3 regions of the Paucilactobacillus nenjiangensis genome follow, and region 2 is predicted to be linked to each of the others. Evidence: predicted binding sites of a transcription regulator. Region 2 holds the regulator's gene; each other region holds the start of a gene.
What was found. The regulator Rex, encoded in region 2, represses fermentation and respiration genes when NADH is low (regulators of the CRP and FNR family bind a similar motif). The targets are predictions, from matches to a motif close to TTGTGAANTANTTCACAA.
Positions count from the first base shown of each region.

Region 1: the regulator Rex is predicted to act here: its motif matches at 1,802-1,819, upstream of F0161_RS06460 (class II fumarate hydratase).
Region 3: the regulator Rex is predicted to act here: its motif matches at 1,917-1,934, upstream of F0161_RS00750 (glycerol dehydrogenase).

Region 1 covers NZ_CP043939.1:1,273,336-1,277,964, forward strand. The annotation lists gene F0161_RS06455 (flavocytochrome c) at 1-201, opposite strand, end outside; gene F0161_RS06460 (class II fumarate hydratase) at 358-1,740, opposite strand; gene F0161_RS06465 (thioredoxin domain-containing protein) at 2,153-2,488, opposite strand; gene F0161_RS11430 (hypothetical protein) at 2,492-2,662, opposite strand; gene F0161_RS06470 (ISL3 family transposase) at 2,876-4,129, shown strand; partial or broken gene tnpA (IS200/IS605 family transposase) at 4,273-4,629, opposite strand, start outside.
Region 2 covers NZ_CP043939.1:1,776,987-1,781,615, reverse strand. The annotation lists gene F0161_RS09145 (ABC-F family ATP-binding cassette domain-containing protein) at 1-1,768, opposite strand, end outside; gene F0161_RS09140 (redox-sensing transcriptional repressor Rex) at 1,930-2,577, shown strand; gene groES (co-chaperone GroES) at 2,719-3,003, shown strand; gene groL (chaperonin GroEL) at 3,069-4,629, shown strand, end outside.
Region 3 covers NZ_CP043939.1:145,533-150,161, reverse strand. The annotation lists gene F0161_RS11380 (hypothetical protein) at 398-544, shown strand; gene F0161_RS00755 (hypothetical protein) at 594-782, opposite strand; gene F0161_RS00750 (glycerol dehydrogenase) at 803-1,894, opposite strand; gene F0161_RS00745 (hypothetical protein) at 2,019-2,474, opposite strand; gene F0161_RS00740 (DEAD/DEAH box helicase) at 2,527-4,629, opposite strand, start outside.

The DNA.
Region 1 (4,629 bases), 500 kb from region 2:
CGCAGCATTCATTCCGGAAGAAGCTCGGGTTGAGTTTCCACCTAATTTATCCATTTTTTCTAAAATAATGGGATTCAACCCCAACTCTTTTGCTTGAATTGCACTAGTCAATCCAGCCGCTCCAGAACCAATTACAACTAAATCATAATTGTCCTGCAGTTCACTCACATCATTTGGCGCGAATTTAAACTTTTCTGCCATTACATAAGTCCTCACTTTTCTTGATTAAGGCTGCAGTTTTTCGTAGTCATTAATCTAATTTCTGATATAAACATAAAAATAATCCAGATATTAAACCGCTTAAACATAGGCTTAAGAATATTAGTATCTCCATAGTTTTTACCTCATATTGTTTAATTACTTGTCATAGTTAGTCATGTTGATTGGAACGACCCATTCATCAAATTGTTCTGATGTCACTTGACCAGACTTCAATGCAGCTTCTTTCAAAGTTGTCCCATCTTTCAAAGCTAATTGAGCAATTTCAGCACTTTCGTGATAGCCGATGTGTGGCGATAATGCAGTGACTGTCATAAGTGAGTTATTAACTAATTCATTCATCCGTTCAGCGTTCACAGTTAATCCAGCAATCATTTTATCTGCAAAACCAACTTCAGTCCCTGCAAGTAATTCTGCTGATTCAAGGAAAGCACTAATCAAGACAGGTTTGTACACGTTCATTTCAAAATTACCTTGGCTTGAAGCGATATCAACAACAACATCATTTCCCATGACACGAGTAGCCGCCATCGTAATTGCTTCAGCTTGAGTTGGATTGACTTTACCAGGCATAATTGATGATCCTGGTTCATTAGCTGGTAAATTAAGTTCGCCATATCCAGCACGTGGGCCACTTCCTAAGAACCGAACATCATTAGCAATCTTCATTAAATCACTAGCCAACGTCTTCATTGCACCGTGAACCACATTTAAGCCTGAATGGTGTGAAAGTCCATAAAACTTGTTTGAGTCAGAAGTGAACTTAATTCCATAAATTGCACTCATCTTTTCAGCAATAATTTCTGAAAAATGTGGTGCCGCGTTCAATCCCGTACCAACTGCCGTACCACCCATTGCCAATTCATATAACGTTGGTGAAAGTTGCTTTAGGTAGTCCAAATCATGTTCAAGTGCACTTTTCCATCCACTAACTTCTTGTCCGAATGTCAATGGCACAGCATCTTGTAAATGAGTCCGGCCAATTTTAACAACATTCCAGTATTTCTTTTCTTTTTTGTCTAATTCTTCTATTAAATGTTCAGTTGCATCTTCTAATTCTTTAATCGCTACAGCAGCCGTAATATTCATAGCCGTTGGGAAAATGTCATTTGAACTTTGACCGTGATTAACATCATCATTTGGTAGGATTTCAATATTTGGATTAATTTTAGCTGCCATATGAGCCACAACTTCATTAGTGTTCATATTTGTTTGTGTCCCAGAACCTGTTTGATAAATTACCAAAGGAAAGTCCTTACGCAAATCTTCATCGGATAAAGCCAACAATTTATCAATTGACTCAATGATTAAGTCTGCCTTTTCGGCTGACATTGCTTCTTCAGCTTTATTAGCTTGAGCGGCCGCTTTTTTAATTTGTAATAATGCTTTAATCATTTCAAGGGGAATCTTGGCACCGGTTGAGAAGTTATTGCGACTTCGTTCTGTTTGCGCACCCCATAATGCATCGGCTGGAATTTGAACTGGTCCTAATGTGTCTTCTTCTGTGCGATATTCTGTCATAATTGTTTCCTCCTATAAAGTTAAATTAACAACAAAGTACTTCAAAAACTTTTTTACAACTTAATGATACAATTCACAATCAATTATAGTCAAAGGTTAAAGAGCCTATAAACTTTGCTTATATCTATTATATAAGCAATGTAATCGATACCGGTTTAGCAACGTTTGTATAAGTTTTAGATTTGTCATAACGAATACATTGAAGAACGCTCTGTTATTCACAAGTTAAAAATAAAATATTAAATACATTTAAAAGTAGATTGTGAAATAAGCATTTTAAAGCAAAGCGTCAACTTTCACTAATGTATAAAAAAATTCAAACCTACCTTGCAACTGCGAGGTAAATTTGAAGTTTTAGTATATATTCAATTTTTGGATCAATCTTATTTGTGGACTTTATATTTGAATCAAATTACCCCTTTTTTAATAGCTCATCAATCGGTGCTAATTGATCATCAATATATTGAGTACCGTTCACAATCACCGTTGGTACGCTGGTTAAGCCATTTATTTCAACTTCCTTCAAAGTTTGTTTATCAACTTTTTCGGCATTTGGGTTCAATGTCAAATTATGATTTTCTTGGAGATACGTTGCGACATCTGCATTATCAAGATTGTTAAGCTCATCTTGGGTTTCAAAAATACTCTTAATTGACTGCAAAGCGTAATCTGGCTGGCTGTAGTCAATAAACTTATTTGCGATATTACCATTTTGCAGCGGTTCTTTATCCTTATTCCAAAGTTTAATATGCTACGAAATATCTTGACCGTTCACAAGGTTAAGTAGTTCATGTTGATTAGCCAAAAACCAGGCCTTGCTATCAGGACATTTTAAGTTAAGATAGGTAATCACTTGATTGCTAGCTAAATTGCTGCCAAAATTCAATCCAAATTCATTTGATAAATTAATCGTTTCACTCATTATGTAACTCCCTTTCTTAAAAAAATTGAAAGAAAAAACCATCCCCGCAAATTAATGCAGGGACGGTTTATCCGTGGTACCACCCAAATTTATAGGGGTCTACACTATCTGATATTGGTGAAAACTAATATCAGATTTTTTTGCGTACAAAAGGACATGACATCCTATGGTAAGATTTAAGCGCCTAAACAAAAATCGAAAGAAGGTATTGTCATGCCCCAATCTAACTCTATACTAAGTCTCTGTGAATTAACAGATGAAAATATTAATGCAATTAATGTTGAAGATAAAAAAATAGTAAAAAATGGTATCGTCAAGCGCATCAAAATTATCAATGCTGTACTCACGTACAGCCGTACGACGTGTCCTAAATGCCGAACTGAAACTCTAATTAAAAATGGATATACTATGCACCATATTCGTTTGGCGACTATTTCCGGTCCTGAAACATACATGTATTTAAAGAAACAACGGTATCAATGTAAAACGTGCCATTTAACATGTGGTGTGCACACTCCAATTGTTAAACCAAATCATAGTTTAGCTACTAATATCAAAGCAAAAGTTGTAGAACAAGCCCGCCTTTCGCATTCTGTTATTTCTATCGCAAAAGTTTTAAATATTTCGCCCAGTTCGGCAGAACGGTTATTGTACAGCAACAATCAAGAGCCATACAGGGTTAAAAATTTAGGCACTCATATGAATTGGGATGAATTTAGATCTGTTAATAAAGGTTTTTCATTTATATGCATTGATGCCGAAGGGCATTCAATTATTAAAGTTCTAGATACAAGATTATCCAAAGATATTTGTGACTATTTTGAAAATAGATACGAATTATCAGAACGTCAAGCAGTAAAAACGATTGTTATGGACTTAAATGCGTCTTATCAATCTTTTGTACATCGACTTTTTCCAAATGCACAAATTGTTGTAGATAGATTTCACATTGTACAACTGGTAAATCGTGCTTTTGACAACGTTAGAACTTCTGTTTTAAAAGGCATTCAAGATAAGAAATCTAGACCATATAAAGCACTTAAAACTAACTGGCGTTTGTTTCATCTTGCTCAAGATAAAATTGATGATACCAACACAAAATATATTTGTGGAATCAATGAATACATGACTCAACAAAATTTAATTGATTTGGGCCTGAATGAAAGTTCAACTTTAAAAAAAGTATATGAAACTGCTCATGCTATTCAACAGGCAATCCATAATCGTGATGGAGAGTCATTAACAAGTATATTAAAAAATTACATTCCCATGGGGAATGCTATGGATACAGCTATATCAACATTAAAAAAGAATCGTTCAAGTGTTGTTGCTAGCTGTTCTTCAGCTTTCTCAAACGGAGCCATAGAAGGAATTAGCAAAAAAATAAAAACGTTGAAAAGAGCTTGCTATGGATTTACTAACATGAGTCATTTTAGGACTCGTATCCTTTTGATTGTAAAATCATAACCGCCCGTAAAACGGGTGGTTTGTTCATGGGCTATAAGCCCTATGTACTTGCCAGCGTCTCAAGGCGCTGGCTTTTTATTTCATCAAAGCCAATTGAATGCATTTGTCACTTTTACCACCACTTTAAGTGGCGACGTTATTACTTACCTGGAACCCTTAAAAGGGTCTTCATATTCTTTAACACTTAATTTATCTACTGCTTGATCATGTTTTTCTTGATCTCTAATATATTTTGTTATGGTTGCCTCATTCAAACCAACTGTACTAACATAATATCCTTATGACCAGAAATGCCTGTTTCCAAATTTATATTTTAAATTCGCATGTTGGTCAAACATCATTAACGCACTTTTGCCCTTCAAGTATCCCATAAAGTTTGAAACACTTAATTTGGGTGGAATACTGACCAACAGGTGTACATGATCTGGCATCATGTGTCCTTCAATTATTTCAACACCTTTGTACTGGCATAACAGCCTAATATCGTTTTGTATATCCTT
Region 2 (4,629 bases):
GTGTTTCAATGGCTGTTTTTTTGTCCTCTAATTGATTCATTTCAGTTTCAAATTGTTCAACGCGGCGCTCAACTTTTCGCCGTTCACGTTGTTGTTCTTTGTTTTGTTGGTAATTGGTGGTAGGTCCTTTTTCCGTGGAACTGGCGGTCTCTGTGACGGCATGCTTCTCTAATTCAAGCAGATAGTCGTCATAATCACCTTTATAGACGGCAGAGTTATTTTCACTCACCGCTAGAATTTGAGTGGCAACTTGGTTAATAAAATAACGGTCATGAGAAATGAAGAGAACCGTTCCATCAAATTCATTAATTGCGTGTTCCAGAACTTCACGACTATCAATATCCAAATGGTTCGTCGGTTCATCTAACACTAGAAAGTTAGAATGTTCAAATGACAATTTTGTCAGTTGCAGACGGGCTTTTTCGCCACCACTGAGTGAACTGACAGTTTTAAAGACATCATCACCGATGAATAAGAAACTACCTAACAGGGTTCTGATTTCACGTTCATCGACGGTTGGATAATCATCCCAAATTTCTTGCAAAACGGTTTTGTTGGGATGCAAGACTTGTTGTTCCTGGTCGTAGTAACCAACTTTCACGTTCGCACCAAGTTTAACGTCGCCACTAATTTTGGGAATCATTGATAAAATCGTTCGAATCATCGTTGATTTACCAATCCCGTTTGGCCCGATAACACCAAGTCGATTGGGTTTTACCAGCTCAAAATTGATTGGGCCGGCGATTTTTTTGTCATCATAACCGATAGCAAGTTCATCTGCTCTCAGGACGATATTACCGCTGGGCGAATCTTGTTTGAAGGTAAAGTGAATGGATTGATCATCTGTGGTTGGTCGATCCATGACTTTCATCTTGTCCAGTTGTTTTCGTCTGGCCTGGGCCCGTTTAGTCGTTGAAGCACGAACGATATTTCGATTAACGAAGTCTTCAAGCTTATTGATTTCAGCTTGCTGATGTTCGTAATGTTTCATCTCAGTCTTTAAATCTTCGGCCTTTAGGTCCATAAATTGTGAATAGTTCCCGGTATAGTGTTTCAATGTTCCTTGGCTCATATCATAAACTTCATTTACGACCCGATCCAAAAAGTATCGGTCATGAGACACGATTAATAGGGCACCGCTGTAATTTTTCAAAAAGTCTTCTAACCAACCCAAAATGGTCATATCTAAATGGTTAGTTGGTTCATCTAAAATGAGTAAATCGGGCTTTTGCAAAAGTAACTTAGCTAGTGCCAATTTTGTCTTTTGTCCACCGGAAAGACTGCTGACAACAGTTTGATATTCGTCTGCAAAGCCAAATCCGTTTAACACACCGCGCATTTGGCTTTCAATTTCAAAACCGCCGTTACTGGCATAATTGGACTGTAATAAATCATATTGACGTAAGACGTCAGCATATTCGTCTGTTGATGAATCAAGAGTGGCAATTTTATTTTCTAGGACATGGATTTTATTTTCCTGTTCATGCAAATCTGCGTAAACGGTGTCTAATTCATTCCAGATGGTTAAACTACTGTCCAAGCCTTGATCTTGAGCTAGATAGCCGATGGTGGTATCTTTTTTGGTACTAATTTCGCCTTCGTCAGGTTGAGTGATTTGTGCAAGCATTTTTAAGAGTGTGGTTTTACCAGCACCATTGCGACCGACTAATGCCACTCGTGAACGATCCTGAACTTGCAAATTAACATTTTTAAAAAGATATTCGCTGCCAAATCTGCGAGCAACGTTTTGTGTTTGTAAAATTATCATGTGTTTACCTCGAAATATAATACTAAAATTGTAGCATAATTAAGCAGTAAACCGTATCAAAACAAAAAAATGATAGCGTTTTATTTGAAAGAAGTTTCACAATCTAGTTACATATGCTACAATTGACGGTGAAGTAAATTTCACAAGCAGGAGGATGAGTTATGACAAGTAAGAAGATTCCTCGCGCCACAGCCAAACGATTACCCATTTATTATCGCTATTTAAATATATTATTAGATGCTAATAAACATCGTGTATCATCGACAGAATTATCACAAGCGGTTCAAGTTGATTCTGCAACTATTAGGAGAGATTTTTCCTATTTTGGTGAGTTGGGGAAGCGTGGATACGGATATGACGTTGAGGATTTATTGAATTTCTTTAAAGAAATTCTAAATCAAGACAAGTTAACGAACGCAGCTTTAATTGGTGTAGGTAATTTAGGACACGCACTTTTGAATTTCAATTTTCACAAGAACAGTAATGTTCGGATTAGTGCAGCCTTTGACGTGAACGATTCAATCATTAACACGGTTCAAAGCGGGGTACCAATCTACTCTGTTGATGACCTGGATCAACAATTACGGGACCAACAAATTGACGTCGTTATCTTATCAGTGCCATCTGAAACTGCCCAAGCAGTGACAGATCAAATTGTTAAAGTTGGCGTACGTGGTATCTTGAACTTTACACCGCTCAGATTAGGAGTGCCAAAAGATGTCAGAGTACAAAACGTTGATTTGACCAATGAATTGCAAACATTAATTTATTTTATTGATCATTACAATGCTAATGACGAACAAGCATAATTAAGTCAGCCCAATCGTGGGTTGGCTTTTTTTGATAAATGTGGTTAATTCTTGCAATTTAATCTGAAAATGATATAGTAGATTTTGTGATTAGCACTCGAAGGTTTTGAGTGCTAAAAATAAAATGATGGAGGGATAGACGTGTTAAAACCATTAGGAGATCGCGTTGTTTTACAAGCTGAACAAGAAGAAGAAAAAACCATTGGTGGGATTGTCTTGGCATCTAATGCCCAAGAAAAGCCAACTGTTGGTAAGGTAATTGCCGTCGGTGAAGGCCGAGTTCTTGAAAACGGTGAGAAACTTGCTCCTTCAGTTAAGGAAAATGATCGCGTATTGTTCGACAAATATGCAGGTAATGAAGTTGAGTATGAAGGCCAAAAATATTTAGTCGTACATGAAAAAGATATCGTTGCAGTGATTGATTAAGCTGCAAATGACCAATAAAATTTAAACTAATATATTCAAAAATTTTTATGAGGTGAAAAATTATCATGGCAAAGGAAATTGAATTTTCTGAAGATGCACGTGCAAAAATGCTCAAAGGTGTCGACAAATTAGCTGACACAGTTAAAACTACAATTGGACCAAAGGGACGTAACGTTGTTTTGGAACAAACTTACGGTTCACCAACAATTACCAATGATGGTGTAACAATCGCTAAGGCCATTGATTTGGAAGACCATTTTGAAAATATGGGTGCCAAGTTAGTTGCTGAAGTTGCTTCAAAAACGAATGATATTGCTGGTGATGGTACTACTACTGCTACCGTCTTAACACAAGCAATCGTTACTGAAGGTATGAAGAACGTGACTGCCGGTGCCAACCCTGTTGGTATCCGTCGTGGGATTGAATTAGCCACTAAGGCAGCTGTTGAATCACTACACTCAATGTCACACGATGTTAAGACAAAGGATGATATTGCTCAAATCGCTTCAATCTCAGCCGCTAACGAAGAAGTTGGTGCTTTGATTGCCGACGCAATGGATAAAGTTGGTAACGATGGTGTCATCACGATTGAAGAATCTCGTGGTGTTGACACAACTTTGGATGTTGTTGAAGGAATGCAATTTGATCGTGGTTACATGTCACAATACATGGTTACTGACAACGATAAGATGGAAGCAGACTTAGACAATCCATATATCTTAATTACTGATAAGAAAATTGGTAACATTCAAGATATCTTGCCTTTATTGCAAGGGGTTGTTGAACAAAGCCGCTCATTATTAATCATCGCTGACGATATTACGGGTGAAGCTTTACCAACACTTGTTTTGAACAAGATGCGTGGAACTTTCAATGTTGTGGCTGTTAAGGCTCCTGGCTTTGGCGATCGTCGTAAAGCACAACTTGAAGATATCGCTATTTTGACTGGCGGAACTGTTATCACTGATGATCTTGGCTTGAACTTGAAAGACACGACACTTGCTCAACTAGGACAAGCAAACAAAGTTACAGTTACTAAAGAAAACACAACTATTGTTGAAGGTGCTGGCGCTAAAGAACAAATTCAAGAACGTGTTGAATTGCTCAAGGGCCAAATCGCCGAAACAACTTCACAATTTGATCGTGAAAAATTACAAGAACGTCTTGCTAAATTAGCTGGTGGAGTTGCCGTCATCAAAGTTGGTGCCGCAACTGAAACTGAGTTAAAAGAAAAGAAGTATCGGATTGAAGATGCTCTTAATGCAACTCGTGCAGCCGTTGAAGAAGGCTTCGTTGCTGGTGGTGGTACTGCATTAGTTAACGCAATTGATGCCGTTGATGCTCTTGAAGCTGAAGGCGATGCTGCTACAGGAATCAAGATTGTTAAACGTGCACTTGAAGAACCAGTTCGTCAAATCGCTGAAAACGCTGGCTTAGAAGGTTCAGTTATTGTTGAACGTTTGAAGGGTGAAGCAAGCGGAATTGGTTACAATGCTGCTGATGACAAGTTTGAAGATATGGTTGCAGCCGGAATCGTTGACCCAACCAAAGTTACTCGTTCAGCCTTGCAAAATGCTGCTTCAGTTTCAGCCTTGTTATTAACAACCGAAGCTGTTGTTGCCGACA
Region 3 (4,629 bases), 580 kb from region 2:
TGAAAAAAAAAGAAATCATCAAATTGTTTGGCAGGAACAATTTCAAACCTTACGGCAATTAGTTGCATGGAGGCATAAGTTAGAGTCTGATCAGTTTCAATCTGCTCTTAATTCCATACCAGCATCTTTTTACGATTCTCCCTCAGTTTTATTACAACTTAAAAACTTTAACCACTCGATAGAAAGTGATGATTCTTCCGACACAAAAACACGATCATTGATTAATTTATTCATCTCAATATATAAATACTTAGACATCGATGTAAATATTGATGAAGAATTAATTCGCCGTACATTCCAAGTCCCGAACAATGATTAAAGTTAATTATTTTTAACACAACTTTTAACTAAATGGCAGTTGCTTATTTCCTAGATTACTTCTTGGGGGAGTTTTATCATGAAATATTTAATTTTTATTGTTGAAATCATCGCAATTCTACTAGTTATTTTTCTGAGCCATTTTAATGTCCTGGAAAAAGTAATTGGCATTGTCATTATTATTGCCCTCTCCCAAATCTGTCATTCACTTTTCAAAGCTCGTTAATTGGTCCCACTTAAAAAGTCAGCATCTTCGTCGATGCTGACTTTTCTGTTTAATTTTTAAAATTGTAATTGAATTCGTCCAAATAATCTTCCAAGATAATCTGCGCTTGGTCATCACCGTTGGCGCCACGACGCTCTAACTCCCTGCGGGCCAAATTGTGCAGCATGCCGGCGGACAAACTACCTGAATAACGAATTTCTTGGTATAAATCAAAATTTGATTGTGACTCAGTGTCCATAATTTTCCCTCACAATTTAATTAATGAGTTTTAGAATATTGATCAACTGCGACAAAGGCATCAGCGACATCGCTGGCGGTAACTTCGAAAGGCATTTGATGAATGGTTTCACCAGGAATGGTAGCTTGTTCACCAACTTTTAATAGTTCCTCATAAGCAATCCCATCGATTTTCAAGTCTGCCAGTGTAGTTGGTAAGCCAAATTGCCGGTTAAAGTTTAAGAACTTGTTGTATTCTTCTTCAGGCACGTTATCTAACATCAGTTCACATAAATAACCGTAAGCGACTTTTTCACCATGCATTAAGCTTTCAATGTCGCCGGTTAGGACGGTCATCCCATTATAAATGGCATGTGCAGCTGCTAAACCAGCACTTTCAAAGCCGAGTCCACTTAACAAAGTATTGGATTCAACAATTGTTTCTAAGGCAGGTGTCACAACTTGGCCTTCCGCCGCAGCCACGGCAGCAGAAGCATGAGCAAATAAATTATCCGCACAGGTTTGAGCGATTGCCAAAGAAGCAAGAGTTTGTTTGGCCCCTAACATCGAATCATTGTGACCACGAGCGACATCTTGGGCTTCAATATTAGTAGCCATTGCGTCAGCAATTCCAGCAATCAATGTCCGAACGGGTGCATGGGCAATCACTTCAGTATCTAACAAAACTAAATCTGGATTCTTTGAATAAAAGGCATAGTCTTTAAATTGACCTTCAGGAGTATACATTACTGATAAAGCAGAACATGGTGCATCGGTTGAGGCCACTGTGGGTAAAATTGCGACTGGTACTTTTAAATGATCAGCAATATTTTTAGCTGTATCAAGAGTCTTCCCGCCACCAAGACCGATAATGAAATCTGATTCATTTTCTTTACCGACAGCGACAACTCTTGCACTTTCTTCATCTGAAGCTTCACCATGGAAAGTAACTTTAGTGACCGTAAATCCTGATTTTTCTAGCGTTGCTTTTAAGTCATTCCCGGCAATTTTCCAAACTACCGAATCAGCCAAAATGATTGGATTCTTGCCGAGTGAGGTTAAATACTGTTTAGGATCTTTAAATACACCCTTACCTTGTACATAATGAGCAGGACTAGCGAATATACGTGCCATGTTAACTACCTCCTAAATTTGTTTGTGAAACTGTTTACAAATATAGTGTAAGACTTATGCTGCAGTTGGGCAAGTTTGAAATAAACAAAAAAAGGCCAAATTACTGGTCTTTTAGGAATACTATTTATTCACCCATTGGTTTAACTTGACCGGTGGCGTAAACCACTAGCGTTTGTCCATCATTTGAATTAACACTGAAGTAAATTGGTGACGACAATCCAACAGACCCATGTGCTGTTGTCCAACCTTTGTCGCCATAATTTTTGGTTAATAATGCTTCAGCCTGCGCTGCAGACTGAATTGGTTCAAAACTTAATGGCTTATTACCATTGGCAGTTTCTTGTGCAGTAATTGCTTCGCGAGACTGGTCAAGTCCAGATGCAGACGAACTCGATGCAGCCGGTGTCGAACTACTCCTTGATGAAGAATTCTTTTTATTTGAACTAGTTGCTTTTTTATTAGATGATACAGAGCTACTGGATGATTTAGAAGAACTATCCTTTTTGTCAGCGCTACTACCACACGCAGTTAAGCTCAATGATATAACTACAATACTAAAAATTCCCAATATTTTTTTCATAAGTACTCCCCCAAGTATTTCATTCATATTATCTTGCTGATTTCATTATCCCTTAGGTATTTTCTGTAATCAACAAAAACTTCTCGTAATTAATTTCTTGATCTAAATCAAAATTAAACTTAATTATCGGTTCAACTTTATCTTTAACTTTGTACTCTTCCTGCGCATAATCATGAATTTTTACATCCCCAATAAAATAGAACCCAGTGCCTTCATCGTCATTCTTCTTGATGAATAATTTAAAACGAGTAACTGGATCTAGCAGCGCTCTACCTTCTTTGCTCGTTAAACTAACATTATGTCGTGTGTACCATTGGAATAGTGTTTGGCTTATGAATTCATCTTCATACGCGATACTTTCATCGATATCATCAGATTTAGAATAAGTGACAAAAATTGGACAATCATTGTTTCTTACACGATAACCGTACAATGTAGAACTAACGTCTTTATCCCAGCTTAATAATCGACAAACATCTTTTCGTGAATACTTTTCATAACGTGTGAATACTTGATCCATTTGGTATCTATCTGCTCTTAATAGGCCAGCATTAATTGCATCAATAAACAGTTTTTCAAATAATTCTTCTTTATCGATTAAATTCAAAATATTGTTCGATAAAGTAAAACGATCACCATCAACTTCAACAATTGGAGCATTTCCGTACTTACTTTTAGCTGCGACAGTGAAGAATTCGAGTGTCAAAATACTTTTTATCGATTTCAAAATTTTATCATCAAAGTAAATACCGCGACTACTCAATTCGTTTTTAAATTCTTGTAGTGAAATCGAATGCTCTGAAGATTTTATTAGCATCTTCAATAGAATCAATTCATGCTGACGTATGCCATTCAATAACTCAATCGACACAAAATTTAAAATCATTTCACCTTGTATTGATAGATGTACGTCTTCTTTCATCTTCAATAAAAATTTATAGTAATTATCAGAACGATTAACTAGGGCTAGACAATCAACAGTTCCTGCACTTTGAAAATCAAATAATAATGGAATACGACCAAGTCTGGCCTTCATCGCTGTATAATCTTTCTTCAACTCTGTAATTGTATCTAAGGCTGTACGATTAATCGTATCGTAGATTTTTTTCTTAGCAATTTCGGAAAAGCTAACGGTTGAAACACCAGAAATTTGTCGAACTGTTAAATCATCGCGAGCATTGTCTCGGCTTCGTGATTTATCGCCAGTCAATGCGATTGGGATTAAATAATTATTCTTGTAGTTTCCAATAAAATCAATCACAGTCACAAATTCTTTATTAGGAGACTTCCGAAGACCACGTCCTAATTGTTGAACAAAAACAATACTAGATTGCGTGTTTCGCAACATAATAACTTGATTCACACTTGGAATATCAATTCCTTCATTGAAGATATCAACTGTGATAATATACTCAATTTCACCATTCTCAAGCTCATCAATTACATGATTTCGATACTCATAATCGTTACTCCCTGTTAATGCTTTAGCAGGATGCCCACGTTTGGTGATCAATTTAGCGATTATATTTGCTTCCTCTGTACGACTGCAAAAAATCAATCCCCGTAATTTTTTACCAGAATACCCGTAATAATTTGATTGTGAGATTACATAATCCACACGTTCATCCGCCACAAGCCATTGCATATTACTAGTCTCAGTGGTTACTTCCCCATCTATTTCATAATCCGTAATTCCTACATAATGAAATGGACACAACATTTTATTTTCTAACGCTTTTTGGAGCCTAATTTCATAAGGTACATTGTAACCAAACGTCTCAAAAATATTGAAATCGTCCATCCGTTCAGGTGTTGCGGTCATTCCCAATAAAAATTTAGGTGCAAAGTAATTTAACACTCTTTGGTAACTTTCTGCCCCGGAACGATGAGCTTCATCAATCAAAATGTAATCAAATTCAGTCGGATTAAATTTCTTCATCCAATTTTCCCGAGATAATGTTTGAACCGTGGCAAATACATATTTTGCTTTGATATTTTTTTCATTACCTGATAATTTACCAAAATCCGAGGCTGGACCACCAATTACTTTTCTAAAACTAGCAATCGTTTTATCAATAATTTGTTCGCGGTGAACAACATATAAGAACTTTTTAGGTTTATAATACGCCACATCAAAGGCACCTAGGAACGTTTT